One region of the Paraclostridium sp. genome, then DNA from elsewhere that is predicted to be linked to it. Evidence: a T-box and tRNA genes for the amino acid it is inferred to sense, from the RefSeq annotation. Region 1 holds a T-box; the other holds one or more tRNA genes.

What was found. The T-box of region 1 lies ahead of leuS (leucine--tRNA ligase). A T-box ahead of a tRNA ligase gene usually reads a tRNA of that ligase, here a tRNA-Leu.
Region 2: it has a tRNA-Leu gene. The T-box ahead of leuS (leucine--tRNA ligase) is inferred to sense a tRNA for this amino acid. The anticodon was not compared.

The regions. Positions count from the first base shown of each region.
Region 1 is NZ_JBOFKN010000101.1:85,865-94,749, forward strand. Features, by position in the region: gene ACRCYC_RS07630 (ABC transporter ATP-binding protein) at 1-303, shown strand, start outside; gene ACRCYC_RS07635 (ABC transporter permease) at 296-2,680, shown strand; gene recX (recombination regulator RecX) at 2,812-3,450, opposite strand; gene nadD (nicotinate-nucleotide adenylyltransferase) at 3,597-4,286, shown strand; gene yqeK (bis(5'-nucleosyl)-tetraphosphatase (symmetrical) YqeK) at 4,252-4,857, shown strand; gene rsfS (ribosome silencing factor) at 5,106-5,459, shown strand; T-box leader at 5,490-5,685, shown strand; gene leuS (leucine--tRNA ligase) at 5,856-8,276, shown strand; gene ACRCYC_RS07665 (sigma-54 interaction domain-containing protein) at 8,320-8,885, opposite strand, start outside.
Region 2 is NZ_JBOFKN010000183.1:33,313-42,197, forward strand. Features, by position in the region: gene ACRCYC_RS14520 (hypothetical protein) at 1-188, opposite strand, end outside; gene ACRCYC_RS14525 (SLC13 family permease) at 210-1,502, opposite strand; tRNA gene ACRCYC_RS14530 (tRNA-Leu) at 1,925-2,008, shown strand; gene ACRCYC_RS14535 (CPBP family intramembrane glutamic endopeptidase) at 2,360-3,277, shown strand; gene ACRCYC_RS14540 (phosphatase PAP2 family protein) at 3,326-4,150, opposite strand; gene ACRCYC_RS14545 (alanine racemase) at 4,409-5,521, opposite strand; gene ACRCYC_RS14550 (helix-turn-helix domain-containing protein) at 5,732-6,286, shown strand; gene ACRCYC_RS14555 (DUF5714 domain-containing protein) at 6,581-7,294, shown strand; gene ACRCYC_RS14560 (DUF134 domain-containing protein) at 7,395-7,778, shown strand; gene ACRCYC_RS14565 (TldD/PmbA family protein) at 7,936-8,885, shown strand, end outside.

The DNA of each region.
Region 1 (8,885 bases):
ACTTTAGGATTAGAAATGAAGAAGGAGTCACTACCTAATACATTATCAGGAGGTCAACAACAAAGAGTGGCAATAGCAAGAGCTTTGGTTAGTAGACCCTCAATAATATTAGCAGATGAACCAACTGGAAACTTAGATTCTAAAACTTCGGATGAAGTTATGAGTTTATTAAAATCTATGATAAAAAAATATAATCAAACACTAGTTATGATAACTCATGATGAAGCTATAGCTCAAATGGCAGATAGAGTAATATATATTGAAGATGGTAAGGTAATAAAAGGTGGTGTAGTAAATGATTAATACCACTAAAATTGCTAAAAATAATTTAAAACAAAATAAATCTAAATGCATATTGATTATAATAACAATATTATTATCTACCACTTTATTAGCAACAGTTGGGATGGTATGTGTTGATTGGAATGCATCTAATAAAGAAAGAGTTAGAAAAGATTCAGGAACTCAACATGCTATTTATAGTAATATGAATGAAAAAAATATAGAAGAGATAAAAGCACATGCAGATATTGAAAATATAGGTAGGATAAATGGAATAGGTGTTAAAAAATATGATGATGAAACAAAGATAGCAATATCATATATAGATGATATTGCTCAAAGCTTTAGTCAAACAAATATAATAAAAGGTAGAGCACCTATTAAAAAAAATGAAATAATGTTAGATGAATTAGCTTTAAAAAAATTAGGATACAGTAAAGATGTAGGTCAAAAAATAGTATTTGAGTATGAAGATTACTCAAATCGTGAAATAGTAAATGAAGAATTTATATTAACTGGAGTAATGGAAGCTACTGAAATGGGTAGACTTAAAAAGATATTTGCAGGAGCAGTTTCTAATGAATATATGATAGAAACTAAAGATATGGATAAAGAGAATTTTAACGCACTTATTACAATTAGAGATGCAGATAGTTTATCAGGAGAAGAGATAAAAGTCAAAATTGCAGAAATAGCTAATGATTTAGAAATACCTAAAGGAAGAGTTATTATAAATGAAGATTATATAAATACATTAAAACCAGATTCAGAAGTTATAATGTGGGGAGTTATAATAAGCATAGTGGTTATATTGTCTAGTATATTAGTAATTTATAATATATTTTATTTATCAATAGTAACGAAAGTACAAGAATTTGGCAAACTTAGAGCTATAGGAGCAACTAAGAAACAAATAAAATCTATAGTACTTAAAGAAGGTATATTTTTATCTTTAATAGCTATACCTATGGGAGTTTTGTTAGGATATACAATAAATACATTTATAATAGGTAAATTACTTGTAAGTTATACAAGTGTATCAAAGCTACAAATAGCAATATTAGTTATGGCAGTAAGCTTTTTAACTGTATTTATATCATTATTAAAGCCTATGAAGGTAGCATCTAAAGTATCTATAATAGATGCAATTAGATACAATGGAGAAGATAAAAATAATGAGAAAACTAGAAAAGGATATGAAAGTATAAATGTGAAAAAACTTTCAAATGCAAACCTACACAGAAATAAAAAGCGTACTTATGTAACTATAATATCATTATCATTAAGTGGGATAATATTTATTGTTATGGCAAGTGTCATGAATAGTATAGATGCAGAAAAAAGAGCTAGAGTACATTTTCCACAAGATATTCACATATCTTTAGATGGATACACTTGGGGAGAAGATGATAGTCCAAGCACTGAGTTAAATATGATACAAATTAAAAATCCATTAGGAGAAAATTTTAGAAATCAGATTATAAATATTGATGGAGTTAGGGCGATAGATAGGAATTACAGTGTAAAGGCTGAGTTAAAAGGATATAAGACAGAAGAGAAATATTGTAATTTAGCTAGTATTGATGAAAATGATTTAGAAAACTTAGAGCTATATTTAGAAGAAGGAAAAATTGACTTAGAAAAATTAAAATCAGGTGAAGAAATTATTTTGAATTATCCTGAGTTAGCAAAAGAATTGGGTATAAATGCTGGAGATAAAGTAACTTTAGTTTTATACGATGGAGATAAGAAAATAGAAAAAGAGTTTAAAGTACAAGCTATCAGTTTAGGGTCTGGAACGTTTGCTATGCATGCCGATTCATTTAATAAAATATTAAATACTGATGTAACAACAGGTGTAGGTATGTATGTAGATGAAAATAAATATGAAAGTGTAAAAGAGGGAATTGAAAATTTAGATAAATCTAATGATTATATGAGGGCTAGTTTTATAGATGAAAATATAAAATCTTTTGAATTACAGCTAAAATCTACCAAGGTAATGGGATATAGTTTAGTTTCCATTATAGGGGTAATTGGTTTTATGAATTTAATAAATTCTATGGTTACAAGTATAATTACTAGAAAGAAAGAACTAGGTATGTTACAAGCAATAGGTTTAACTGATGAGCAATTAATTAAGATGTTAAATACAGAAGCTATGTTTTATACAGGAACTATGTTATTTACATCTTTAACGTTAGGTAGTGGATTAGGATATATTGCAGTTCAAGTATTTAGAAGATTTGGGGGATCTTATGCATCATATACATTCCCTTTAGTTCAAATAGTTATTATGACTGTATGCATAATTATTGCTCAATTAACCTTAACTTATTTAATAAGCAAGCATTTTAATAAAGAGTCATTAATTGATAGAGTTAGGTACAGTGAATAAGTAAATTGGGTTTTATACAAGGGACGCTAAGAGTTAATATATAAGTTTTGCTCCATGAAAGCGGAAAATATGCTTTCATGGAGCAAAACTTATATATTAACCCTTCGCTAGCTTGCTTTAAATACTATTTTTTAATACTCAGATTCATCTACATTTAATAGCTGAGATAAAACTCTTTTAATAACACTGTAATCAAAACCTTTATAAGCTAGATGTTGAGAAATTTTTTGGTATATCTTATTTCTATCTTCATTTTTAACGCGTTCATATCTTTTTTTAGCTAAATGCATAGCATTTTCAAACTCAACATCAGAATCGATATCAGAAACTACAGAATCTATAGTACTTCTATCTATACCTTTATTATATAAATTTTGCTTAATTCTATTTTTACCACATTTATTTACTTTTAAGTTTGTATTAGTTATTCTTTGAGCTAGATCTTCATCATTTACAAAATTATATTTTCTTAAAAATACAAGCACATCTTCAATAACATCTTCTTCAAAGTCATTAGATAATTTCTTTATTATATTTTTTTCAGATTGAGGTGCTTTAGAAAGTATTGTTAAAGCTTTATTTTTAGCTTTTATATACATTTCATCTCTAAGTAAACCTCGTAGAACAGACTCATCTATTTCCATCCCTTTTTTTAGGTTTAAAGTATAAACTAATTCTGCATAAATACCCATAAAAAATTGTTCATCTAAATATATATTAACTCTGTCTTCATTTTTTTGTTGAACTTCTATCTTGGTGATTGTAGGCATAAATATCCTCCTTTATTTTAAAAAGTTTCATATGAAAAATATTTCTAAATATGTACAAAATTATACAGTAAAATGTAGAATAAGTGTATCTAATAAACAAAAATTAATGATACAATAGAAATATAAAGGACAAAAGGAGATAATGAATGAGAATTGATGAATTAGTTTTAAAAGCTAAGAATAAAAACAACATAAAATCAAATTTTCATAAAACGGGAAATGAGAAAATTAACATAGGGATAATGGGAGGAACTTTCGATCCTATACACTACGCACATTTAGCAACAGCAGAATATATAAGAGAAACTTATAATCTTGATAAAATACTTTTTATACCAACAGGTAACCCACCTCATAAATCAAAATTAAGAACAGACAAAAAAGATAGATATAATATGGTATTATTAGCAACTAACAATAATGATAATTTTGTAGTTTCAGATATTGAAATAAATAGAAATACTAGGACTTATACTATAGATACATTAAATGAATTACATAAAATATATAAAAATGCTAATATCTATTTTATTACTGGAGCTGATACAATTTGTGATATGGAAACCTGGAGAAATGTTGGACAAAATTTTGAACTAGCTACATTTATAGCTGCGAATAGACCGGGGATAAGCACTAATGAAGCTAAAGAAAAAATAGAAAGTTTAAAAGTGAAATATGGTGCTAAAATAAGATCTGTAAATGTTCCGTCATTGGATATATCATCCACATATATAAGAGAACATATAAATGAAGGTAAATCTATAAAATATTTAATACCTGAAGATGTGGAAGCTTATATATATGAAAAAAAAATATATACAAATGGAGATGAGTAAGTTGGATTTGAAAGATATAATAGTTGAGTTAAATAAAATGTTGCCTAAAAATAGAATGCTACATTCGCAAGGCGTGGCTAATTGCGCGGTTAAACTAAGTGAAATCTATGGATATGACAAAGAAAAAGCATACTTAGCTGGTATACTTCATGATTGTGCAAAATACTTAAATCATGAACAAGTTCAATATTTTGTAGATAAGTATCAAATTTACTTAGATGAATATGAAAAAGATAACTTAGCACTTTCTCACAGTATGATAGGTTCAGTTATTGTTAGACATGAATTTGATATAGATGATATAGATATAATAACATCAGTAAGATATCATACAACAGGTAAGGCTAATATGGATATGCTAGAAAAAATAATATACATAGCTGACTTAATAGAAGAGAATAGAAAATATCCAGGAGTAGAAGAGTTAAGAGAATTAGCTTATAATAAAAAAATGGATGAGGCACTTTTAAAATCTTTTGACAACACTATAAAATTAGTGATAGATAGAAAACAAATAATACATCCAAGAACAGTAGAAGCTAGAAATTATATTTTGAAAAATATAAAATAAAAATATTTATAAAATAAAGCACAACATATTAAAACAAATAGTAATATACTATTATATTAAACTAATTAGTTTTTTAATTAAAATTAAGCTATTAAAAATGAGATTTACAATAAATATAAATTATTATGTATTAAAAGTGAAATATTTTAGTTAATAAGTTAATACTAATGATATAAATTAATATTAGAAGCAAGCTTTTTTGTGGTATAATATAAAAACGTGAAAAATAAGGAAGGTAGGAATTTAACATGACAACAGTAGAACAAATGGTTAAAGTTATATATGATGCTATGGACGATAAATTAGGTAAAGATATATCTATAATAAATGTAGGAGCAGTATCAAGCTTATGTGATTACTTTGTAATAGCAACAGCTGGATCTACAAGACAAGTAAAGGCTATAGCTGATAATATAGAAGATGAACTTACTAAGTTAGGAATAGAATCAAGAGGTAAAGAAGGATACGAGACTCAAGAGTGGATATTACTAGATTTTGGTGATGTAATGGTTCACGTATTTAATGAAGAAAATAGAGCATACTATAACCTAGAGAAAATGTGGAAAGATGCTCCAAATGTTGATGTTGACACATTAGCATAATAATTATATAATTTAACATTATAACTAAAAATTAAAATAGACTAGAGTAGTAAAATTAAATTTTGATTTCAGAGAGCTAGTGGATGGTGAGAACTAGTATAAAATTAATTTGAACTTGCTAGATAAAATCTATTAACCGTAGTTGGTATAAAAACTATTCCAAGAGGGTTATTTTATATAAATAACCAATTAGGGTGGTACCGCGAGTAATATCCTCGTCCCTAAACAGCAATGTTTAGTGACGGGGATTTTTTTATACGTGTATATCGGTTAGCGAAGTTGTTGTGTTGTTTGTTGACGAAACACTTAAAGCACATCTTTTTAGTGCTTTGAGCAACGGAAACAAATAATACAATGACGAGCGACCTACACGAAACAAAAAATAGGAGGTAAACAATGAACGTTTATAAACCAAATGAAGTTGAAGCTAAATGGCAAAAAACTTGGGATCAAAATGATCAATACAAAACTGATACTAATGACACAACAAAACCAAAATACTACACACTAGAAATGCTACCATACCCATCAGGAAAAATACACATGGGACACGTTAGAAACTATTCTATAGGTGATGTTATAGCTAGATTTAAAAAAATGCAAGGATATAATGTTCTTCATCCAATGGGATGGGATTCATTCGGACTTCCAGCAGAAAATGCAGCTATAAAGCATGGGATACATCCTCACAAGTGGACTATGGAAAACATAGAAGACATGAAGGGGCAATTAAAATTATTAGGACTTAGCTATGATTGGGATAGAGAAATAGCAACATCTACTCCAGAGTACTACAAGTTTACTCAAGAAATATTCTTAAAGTTCTTAGAACATGGATTAGCATACAAGAAAAAATCTTTTGTTAACTGGTGTCCATCTTGTGAAACAGTTTTAGCAAATGAGCAAGTTGTTCAAGGTGAATGTGAAAGATGTGATTCAGTAGTAGTTAAAAAAGACTTAGAGCAATGGTATTTTAAAACTACTCACTTTGCAGAAGAATTACTTCAAGATTTAGATACTTTACCTGGATGGCCAGACAAAGTTAAAACAATGCAAAGAAACTGGATAGGAAAAAGTACAGGAGCTGAAATAACTTTCGATATAGATGGAAGTGATAAATCAGTAACAGTATTTACAACTAGACCAGATACAGTACATGGAGTTTCATATATGGTTTTAGCTCCAGAACATGATTTAGTTAAAGAATTAGTTGCTGGAACAGAGTATGAAGAAGCTGTAGAGAAGTTTATAACTAAAATGTATACTATGACTGAAATAGAAAGAACTTCAAGCGACTTAGAAAAAGAAGGAATGTTCATAGGAAAGCATGTTATAAATCCATTAAATGGAGAAAAAGTTGAGTTATGGATAGCAAACTATGTATTAGTTGATTATGGAACAGGTGCGGTTATGGCAGTTCCAGCTCATGACGAAAGAGATGCTGAATTTGCAGCTAAATATAACTTAAACGTAGTTGAAGTTATAAATGAAGATAACATAATGGTAAACTCTGGTGAGTTTGACGGAATGGAAGCTTCAAACGCATTTGATGCAATAATAGAGAAAATAGAAGAAATGGGAAGAGGAAAGAAAACAGTTAACTATAGATTAAGAGACTGGTTACTTTCTAGACAAAGATATTGGGGATGTCCAATACCTGTAGTATACTGTGATGAGTGTGGATTAGTACCTGAGAAGAAAGAAAACTTACCGGTATTATTACCAACTGATATAGAGTTTACAGGTAAAGGTGAATCACCACTTACTACTTCAAAAGAGTTTATGAATGCTACTTGCCCATGTTGTGGAAAGCCAGCTAGAAGAGAAGTAGATACAATGGATACTTTTGTTGATTCTTCTTGGTATTTCTTAAGATATATAGATGCTCAAAATACTAATGAGCCATTTAGTAAAGATGCAGTTAATAATTGGATGCCAGTTGATCAATATATAGGTGGAGTAGAGCACGCTATAATGCATTTACTTTATGCTAGATTCTTTGTTAAAGCATTCAATGAAATGGGAATGTTAGATTTTAAAGAACCATTCAAAAACTTATTAACTCAAGGTATGGTTTTAAAAGATGGAACTAAGATGAGTAAGTCTAAAGGAAATGTTGTATCTCCACTTGAAATAATAGATGAGTATGGAGCAGATACTGCTAGATTATTCGTATTATTTGCAGCACCACCAGAAAGAGATTTAGAGTGGTCAGAGCAAGGTGTTGAAGGATGCTTTAGATTCTTAAATAGAGTTTATAGATTAGTTGATGAATTAGCTGACAAGGTTAAATCAGATTCTACTATGGGTGAATTAACTAAAGAAGACAAGGCTATGAGATTTACTATAAATGCTACTTTAAAGAAAGTAACTGAAGATTTAAATGAGAAATTTGGTTTCAATACTGCTATATCTGCATTAATGGAATTAATAAACGAAATGTACAAATACAAAGAGTTAGAAACTAGAAATGATGCAGTTATAAAAGAAGCTATAGAAACTATAGTTACAATCATTGCTCCTTTTGCTCCTCATATAGGTGAAGAATTATGGACTATGATAGGTAAAGATGGAAGTATATTTGATATAGCTTGGCCAACATTTGATGAATCTGCTTTAGTTAAGGATGAAGTTGAAGTTGTAGTTCAAGTAAATGGTAAAGTAAGAGGTAAATTAAGTGTAGCTGCTAATATATCAAGAGAAGATATGCAAGAAGCTGCAATGAATGATGAAAAGATAAAAGCTTTAGTTGAAGGAAAGACTATAGTTAAAGTAGTCGCTGTTCCTAAAAAACTTGTTAATATAGTTGTTAAATAATAATAAAAGAAGGTCTTAATTAAGACCTTCTTTTGTTTTGTAATTATATATTATGAATATCGTATCTTTTCATTTTGTTATAAAGCGCATTTCTACTTATACCAAGTTTATTAGCGGCCTGGCTTATATTTCCATTACATATTCTGATAGCTTTTTTAATTTCAATTTGTTCTAGTATTAATAGAGGAATAATTGTATTATCATTTTCTTCACACAAAGTAAATGCATCTTCAGAATTTGAAGATTTTATTGGATTACCTAGATTATCATGAGTTAAGCAATGACATTCATCTAAATCAATTTCACATGTTGTAGAACCATTTAAAGCTACTATATTTTCAACGAAATTTTCTAATTCTCGTATGTTTCCAGGCCAACAATAAGATATCATTCTTTTAAATAAAGACTTAGATATTTTAGGGATAGGCTTATTTAATTTTTTACTTTTTATTTCTAAAAAATAGTCTAAAAGTATTGGAACATCTCCAATTCTATTTTTTAAAGGAGGTACTTTTATAGGTAATACATTTAGTCTATAATATAGATCACTCCTAAATCTATGATTTTTAATTTCTTGTTTAAGATCTTTATTAGTAGCTGCTATAACTC
Region 2 (8,885 bases), on a different contig from region 1:
GGCTTGATTCTTTGTAAAAAATATTTATTTTTTGTATTTATATTATAAGTATATAAAACTTTTAAATTGTCAGTAATTTCGAATTCAATAAAATAAAGTAATCCATTAATTTTTCTTATATCTGTAGCTCCAATATATCTAAGTCTAGTCTCGATAGTGTCCCCATAAGCATTATTTAAAATACTCATATTAAACCTCCTAAAGTATTATTAAAAAAGAAGTAATAAATAAATTGTTGAAATTATTATAGATAAAATCATTAGAGGGAAACCTATTTTGAAATAGTTTTTAAAGGATATAGAATAACCATTTTTTTCACCTACATTAGATAAGACAATATTAGCAGAAGCTCCTATTAAAGTTCCATTTCCACCAAGACAAGCGCCTAGGGATGTAGCCCACCATATAGGAGTAACATCAACTCCTTGAACTTGCATAGTCAAGATTAGTGGAATTAATGTAGCTACGAATGGAATATTATCTAAAAATGATGATATTATAGCAGATAGCCAAAGAATCACTAGCATAGTAAGTGTTAAGTTTCCACTTGTTGCATTTATTAAATATAAGGCAACAAAGTCGATTATTCCAACTTCTACAAGACCACCAACTATAACAAATAATCCTACAAAGAAAGCAATTGTAGACCATTCTATGCTTGCAAGTATTTCATCTACATCTTGTTTTCCTATAAAAATCATTACAGTAGCACCTGTTAAAGCAATTACACTAGACTCGATATGAATTATATTATGAAAAATAAATCCAAGTAAAATAAGTATAATCATAATTATACTTTTTATAAGTAATGATTTATCTTTTATTGCTTTATTTTCATCTAGTTTTAGAATTTCATTTTTGTACTTGTCATCTACGAAAAGGTGATCTTTAAATATAAATCTAAAGCATATTATAGTGAAAAATAATATGATTATAACTACGGGACCTAGATTTATTACGAAGTCTGTAAAACTTAGGTTAGCTGCACTGCCTATCATGATATTGGGGGGATCTCCTATTAGTGTAGAAGTACCACCAATATTAGAAGCTAGAATTTGAGTTATTAAAAATGGAACAGGATTTATTTTTAATATTTGGGTTACAACTATAGTCATTGGACCTATTAGTAAAACTGTAGTTACATTGTCTAAAATAGCTGATAAAATAGCCGTTAAAATCATGAAGCATAGCATTATTTTCCAGGGATCTCCCTTAGATTTTTTTGCTGAAAAAATTGCTATATATTCAAATAAACCAGAGTTCTTAATGACGGACACGAAAAGCATCATACCTATTAAAACACCTATAGTATTAAAATCAATATGTGAAAGTCCGCTTTCAACGGATACTATGTTGAATATAACCATGATTAGAGCACCAGCCATAGCAGCAACAGCTCTGTTTACTTTTTCAGATATAATAGCAATCATGACTAATGAAAATATACAGATTGCTATTACTTGACTTATGTTCACTACAATCGCCTCCTGGTAAATTAGCATTTATTAAAAATTTAAAGTTATAATAAAGTATAGTTAAAAGTTTAAAAATGTGTTAAATAATAGCAAGATTTTATAAAAATAAAGATAATAATTGAATTTGTTAAATATAGTTGGTATTTATATAAAAAATAGCTTTAATATATTAATAAATTAAAGTTTAGTAAACTATATTTATTGGTTTAATTTAATAATTTTTAAGAATGAGTTTATAAGAATATTAGTTTTAAATACAATTAAATTAGTATTGAAAAATTTGAAAGAGTATAAGATATAACAAATATTTGACAATATGAATAGTTATATTGAAGTAAGTTGAATGGATTATGGTTATGTTTATAAAAAATTTAAAATTTTTAATAGGAAATTTACTAAAAATTGTTGCTAAGTTTACAAAATGGAGTTACAATTATTAATGTAGACAAGCGGATGTGGCGGAATTGGCAGACGCACCAGACTTAGGATCTGGCGCCATTGGCGTGGGGGTTCGACTCCCTTCATCCGCACCAATAGTTAAAAAGAGTAACGCATTTTAAAAATACTCAAAACAACCACAGTGGTTGTTTTGAGTATTTTTTATTTATAAGATTGCAATATAACATGTTATTAGAAAAGTAAGTTTAAGTAAAAGAACTAAATTTTAGATATATGTATAATATCATCAAGAGATAGATTACTTTAAAATGCAGAATATGACACATATATAATATGATTAGTAAGATTATTCACTCAAATATAATTGATTTTATTGCATATAAACTTAGACAGAGTTTATATTTTTATTTAGTGGGCACAATATATAAAGTGTATGGTAATTGTAAATTATAATATGGATACAATAAAAATAGGAGGGTATGAATTTGTCAGTATCTAAAGAAAGTTTATTTCAAAAAGCTAAAAATAGTAAATATTTACCTAATTTTATAATTGCGCCTATATTGGCATTTATGCTATTTATAGCAGGTCAATTAATTGGTCAGTTTATATCTATGATGTTATATTTACCAATGTCTAAGTTAGGTGTTTTTTTAAATTTAAGTCCAAATTTTATGGAGGTATTTTTACGATTAATATTTACAACATCGATAACAATACTACTTACATTTTTATGGATTAAATTTATTGAAAAAAGAAAAATATCTTCAATAGGTTTAGAAAGTAATAATTTAATAGTAAAATATATAACTGGGTTTGTAATTGGACTTGCAATGATGACAGCTACAGTAGTAGTACTATATTTATTTGGAGCGATAACAGTAGAGACCTCCCCAAAACAGTTAGTAGGAAGCCTAGCAATAATTAACGTAATATGTATATTACCAGCATGGATGATTCAAAGTGCTAGTGAAGAAATAGTTGCTAGAGGATGGCTAATGAATGTTTTAGGAGCTAGATATACACCAGCAATTGGATTAATAATTTCTTCAGTATTTTTTGGAGTATCGCATTTAGGTAATCCAGGTGTAAGCTTTATTGCTATACTTAATATAATATTAGTTGGATTATTCTTAGGAATGTATGTAATAAAAACTAATGATTTATGGGGTGCTTGCGGAATTCATGCAGCTTGGAACTTTTCTCAAGGAAATATATTTGGATTTGAAGTTAGCGGAGGTGACGTTTTAATAGGATCTATAGTAGACTTAAATCTAAAAGGAAATGAACTTATATCAGGGGGGATATTTGGGCCTGAAGCAGGTCTAGGAGCAACTATAATTATATCCATTTGTATAATTGTAGTTGGAATTAGCTTTAAGAATAAAAAAAATTGGTGTTAGAGAGATTGAAAAGTCGACCTAAATATAAGGTCGACTTTTATAGTTTTTTTAGCAGTACTTAGGCATTATAGGTGCATCTTTAAAAACATTAAAAGAAACATCTACTATACAAGAATCCTCATCATGCTGAGATTTTAAATAATCAACAACAATAGCTCCTATCTGTCTGCCTAAACGTAAACCTTGTGATAAGTCAGATTTAAAATGAATTCCACCATAAAGTCTAGAAATGGAAGCATCTTCAGCCAAGTTATGAATTTTAGAAGCTTCTTTAGGGAAATAGTATGATAACACAATTTCTATAGCACCGGATACCACAGAGTGGCCAGATGGATAAGTTGGAAACTTAGGAGTATTTAAAAATGTATTTAAGTTTCTATCTAACTGACAAGGTCTAGGGTAATCCCATAAATATTTTAAATTCCAAGTAATAATAAATGCATCATTTATTAAGTTTTGAAGACAAGATAATATCCTAGCAGATTTAGGAGGAGTAACAGAATACGTATTTATAAGTGTTAAAAAAATAGGAGTCCACTGCTGAATGGGAACTCCAGTGCCCCAAAATGTTGCCATATTTTTTTGACAATAAGTCAAATTTTGTTGAACTTCTTGAACCTCAATAAGCTCATCTTGATAATTTATATTACAAGGGTTAAGAATTTCAAAAGCTATAGGAGAACCATTGATTTTAGAAAATGTATTATCTGGATTTTTTTTAAAATAATAAAGTGGCCAAGAACCAGCAAGATTATCTATACCATGAAATACCTTGTCTTCATTTGGATAAGGTATTTGAGACCATTTATTAAGGTATGAAAAGTTATTTGGACTGCTTCCACATTTATTACAACAAAAATTTTTACAAGTCATTAACTGTAACCTCCATTATATATTTATTAGGTACAATATAAAATATTACTAATTAGAATGATATGTTACAAAATGTTGTAATTTTAGATATTTTGCAATGAAAAATATAGAGCTTATTAAATAAAAAAAAATTATAAGTAAATATTTTTTCAAATTAGATACTAATATATCTAGAGCTTTTAAATACTAAAGATATTAATATGGAGTATAGATGGATAATTAAAAGGGACTGAATTGGTACAGTCCCTTCGTTTGAACTTATAAAATAGGTTTTTTAGAATTTCCTCTTACATCAATGTCTATTATTTCAACTACATCATTTCCTCTATACCCAACAAGGTAACTAGTCATATTAGCACAAGAACAAGAATGATTAGGAATTATTTGGATTTTATCTCCAACTTTAAGATTAGTATCACCAACTATTTGTATTTTACCAACTTCTTCAGAAAGTCCTATAATATTTAATTCATCATGGTTTTTAACTCTACCAAATCCAGTTATTAAAGTACTACCATGAGCACCCTTATCAAGACCCAAACACTTACTTCCCACATCCACTATAAATAAATCTTTACTTGGCTTAGATATTATAGTTCCAAGAGCAGTTAAAGAACAATCTTCTTCTTTACAAATATCAAGAGATAATTGTATGTTATCATAAAATGGATAATTTCCAGGTCTTAAAACATCTAAATTTTCATTATCGACTACATCAAAGAAAGTAGGTGTACTTCCAGTAGCAACTACATCTATATTAAAACCATGCTCAACTAAAAGTTTTTTAGCTGTAGTCATACGCTCAACTTCTTGATTAGATATAGGTAAAACTTCCGCAGGAGAAGCTACAGAGTAAACATGACCAGGATGTGTACTTATACCTATTAATCTTAAATTTTCAAACTGAGATAACTCTTTAGCTAATTCAGGTGCATTCTCAGGAGTAACACCTAATCTATTAAGGCCAGAGTTTATCAATATAAAGTATTCGCCATTCATATTTTCCTTATATAATTCTTCGCTTAAAGTTTTCGCAGATTCTAAATTATCAAAACTAAATATTATTCTAGCTTTTTTAGATAAGGTTATAGCTCTTTTTATATTAGAAACATTTGCTATTGGATAAGGGAAAGTAATAGCTGTTATACCAGATTCTACAAAAGATTCAGCCTCGTCTATGGTACCTACTAATAGTCCTTTAGCACCAAACTCTATTTGCATTTTAGCTAATTTGCTAGATTTATGAGTTTTAGTCATAGGCCAAAGTTCTTTATTATTTTTATTACAAAGATCTTGAACTATCCTTAAGTTATTTTCTAAGGCATTTAAGTCTAATATAAAATTAGGTGTAGATAATTCATTTATTTTCATGCTGTAATTCTCCTTTTAGACACATAATATTTATTTTTATTAAATTATATTTAATTTATATCGACATAATTAACTTATATTTAATTTATATCAAAGGATTAATATAAAGTCAAATGAAATTTATAAAAAATAAAAAACTAATCATAGCTTGAAATTTAATGTTAATTAATATAATCTAAAATAGAATAAATAAAAGAACGGAGATTTTTTATGAGTGATGTTAATATAGGAGAAAAAATAATAGAATATAGAAATCAAAGACAAATGACAATAAAAGAAGTTGCAGAAATTACAGGAGTAACACCTTCACTTCTTAGTCAAATAGAAAGAGGTCTTTCAAATCCATCTATAAATACGCTAAAACTAATATCGAAAGCCTTAGATGTACCGTTATTTTGCTTTTTTAAAGAAAATAAAAATGGTGAAGAATTAGTAGTAAGAAAAGATAAAAGAATAAAACTTACTTTTCCAGAAAATAATAATTTAATGTATGAAATGTTATCTCCAAGTTCTAATGGAGATATACAACTTATGTCTATGGACTTAACTACAAACACAGCAACATCAGAGGAGTTAATGAATCATGTAGGTGAAGAAGTATCAATAGTTTTAGAAGGAAAAGTAGATTTAGAACTAGAAAATGAAGTAATAACATTAAAGCAAGGTGATAGTGTAAAGATACCTCCTCACATGAATCACAGATGGATAAATATTTACGAAAAAACTTCGAAAATTATATTTGCAGTAACTCCACCAAGTTTTTAAACAAAAAATGATTTAAAAAATATAACCTTGTAAATAAAATAGCCTTAATTTCTATATAGAAATTAAGGCTATTTTATAATGAAATTCGAATAAACATAAAATCTATACAGTAATTTGAAAATTTCAGATACGTACACAATGAGATTTATTGTTTATATTAGAAAAAATAAACTTTTATAACTAAAGATAGACATATATTTATAGCTTAAAATATTAACATTTTTATAAGAAATGTATATAATTAAAATTGAATATGTAGGTTGAATATATACAATTAAGGGGAGAGTTGAAAAAATGAATAAGTTTAATTGTTTAATTTGCGGCGAAGAAATAATATACCTTAAAGAGAGTGAAGAAATGGAATGTTATTTTTGTAAAACTAAACATCAATCAGGGACTATGTGTAAAAATAATCACTATGTATGTGATACTTGTCATAGTATTGATGCTTATACAATAATAACTGATTATTGTATAAAAAGTAATAGTATAAATCCATTAGAGATAGCTATGGATTTAATGAAACATCCATCTGTAAAAATGCATGGACCCGAACATCATTATTTAGTACCAGCTGTTTTAATAACAGCGTATTTAAATAAACGTGGCAATCAAGAAAATTTAAAAGGATTTTTGAAAGAAAGTCAAAAAAGAGCTGAAAATGTATTAGGTGGATTTTGCGGATTTTATGGAGCATGTGGGGCAGGTATAGGTTGTGGAATATATATAAGTATAATACAACAGGCGAGCCCGCTATCGAAAGAAAGTTGGGGATTATGTAATTTAATGACTTCTAAAGCACTAGAAAATATTAGTAGCTATGGAGGCCCTAGATGTTGTAAAAGAGATTCTTTTATAGCCATAGAAAGTGCTATAGACTTTACTAAAGAACATTTAAACATTGATCTTGATAAAATTAATAACTTAAAATGTGAATTTAATAATTTAAATGAACAATGTTTAAATAACAAATGCAAGTTTTATAAGAAACATGTATTTGTTATTTAAAAAATATAGTAAGAACTACATTATATATATATACATATTATAGTTTATAACCGCTATATACCACTAAAGCAGTTTGAATTTCAATAGAGGGGATGAAGACATGAATAAAAATAACAACTCACAACAAAATGAAATAAAACTTAGTAAAGCTGAACTAGAAGCAATAAAATTAGTGGATATAGAAAAAATAAAAATAAAAACTTGTGCTAAAAAAATGAAATTAACTTTAGCTGAATTTAATGAAACACTAGAGAGTGCAAGAACTAAAATAGCTAAAAATATAGATGATGGTAAGACTATAAAAATAATTTTAGAAGAAGTAGAAATAGATAAAACACTGTACTTTACTTTTAGATGTGCAATTTGTGGAACTATTTATAAAGTAACAGGATATGAGGAGCGAATAATTTGTCCTCTTTGTGAAAGTAACAAAGTTATGAGCTTAGAAGAATCAGGATTTGATGAAAAGAGTTACTGGTGTTAACCAGTAACTCTTTTTAAATTCTAAATACAAAAAAATAAAACATAAAGGTTCTAGAAAGGTTATACATTTAAAATAGGGTATATAGATTATAAGTAATAAAAAATGGTTTAATTTTATGCTACAATTAAATAAACAGGAAAAAGATGGGAGGAATATTATGATTTCAAGAGAAATAGCTTCACAAGTATTATCAAAATGCTTAATTACAGGTGGAGACTTTGCAGAAATATTCGAAGAAGATACGATAAGTAACTCTATAGGGTTAATAGATAGTAAAGTTGAAAATGCACTAGGTGGAAGAAGTTATGGGATAGGTATAAGAATATTTAAAGGCTTTAAAAGTATTTATGCTTATACTAATGATAACTCTTTATCATCTCTTTTAGATACAGCATATAAAGCAGCATTAGCACTAGGTCAGTTAAAAGAAGAAAAATCTATAGTTTTAAACAATACTGTTAATTATAAAAACATGCACAACATAGAACTTTATCCAAATGCTGTAGACTATGAAAAGAAAATAAAAGTAATGAAAGAAGCTTATAAAAGTGCAAAAGATTATAGTAAAGACATATCTCAAGTAAATATATCTTATGTTGATAAAACTCAAAAAATATTAGTTACTAATAGTGATGGATTATATATAGAAGATGAAAGAGTAAGAACAAGATTAGGAATAAGTGCAGTAGCTTCTAAGGGAAATGAAAATCAGACAGGATTTGAAGGACCAGGAAGAGCTAAGGGATTTGAAACTTTTGAAGAAATAGATCCAGCTTACTATGGAAAAGAAGCATCAAGAACAGCACATACAATGCTATATGCAAGAAATTGTCCAGCTGGAAAAATGACAGTTGCAATAGATAATGGATTTGGAGGAGTAATCTTCCACGAAGCGTGTGGTCACTCACTAGAAGCTACATCAGTAGCTAAAGGAAACTCAGTATTTTCTGGGAAATTAGAAGAACAAATAGCTTCAACAAAGGTTACAGCAATAGATGATGGAACCTTAGCTAATCATTGGGGATCTAGTAATATAGATGATGAAGGAAACTTTACAAAGAGAAATATTTTAATAGAAAATGGAATATTAAAATCATATATGATAGA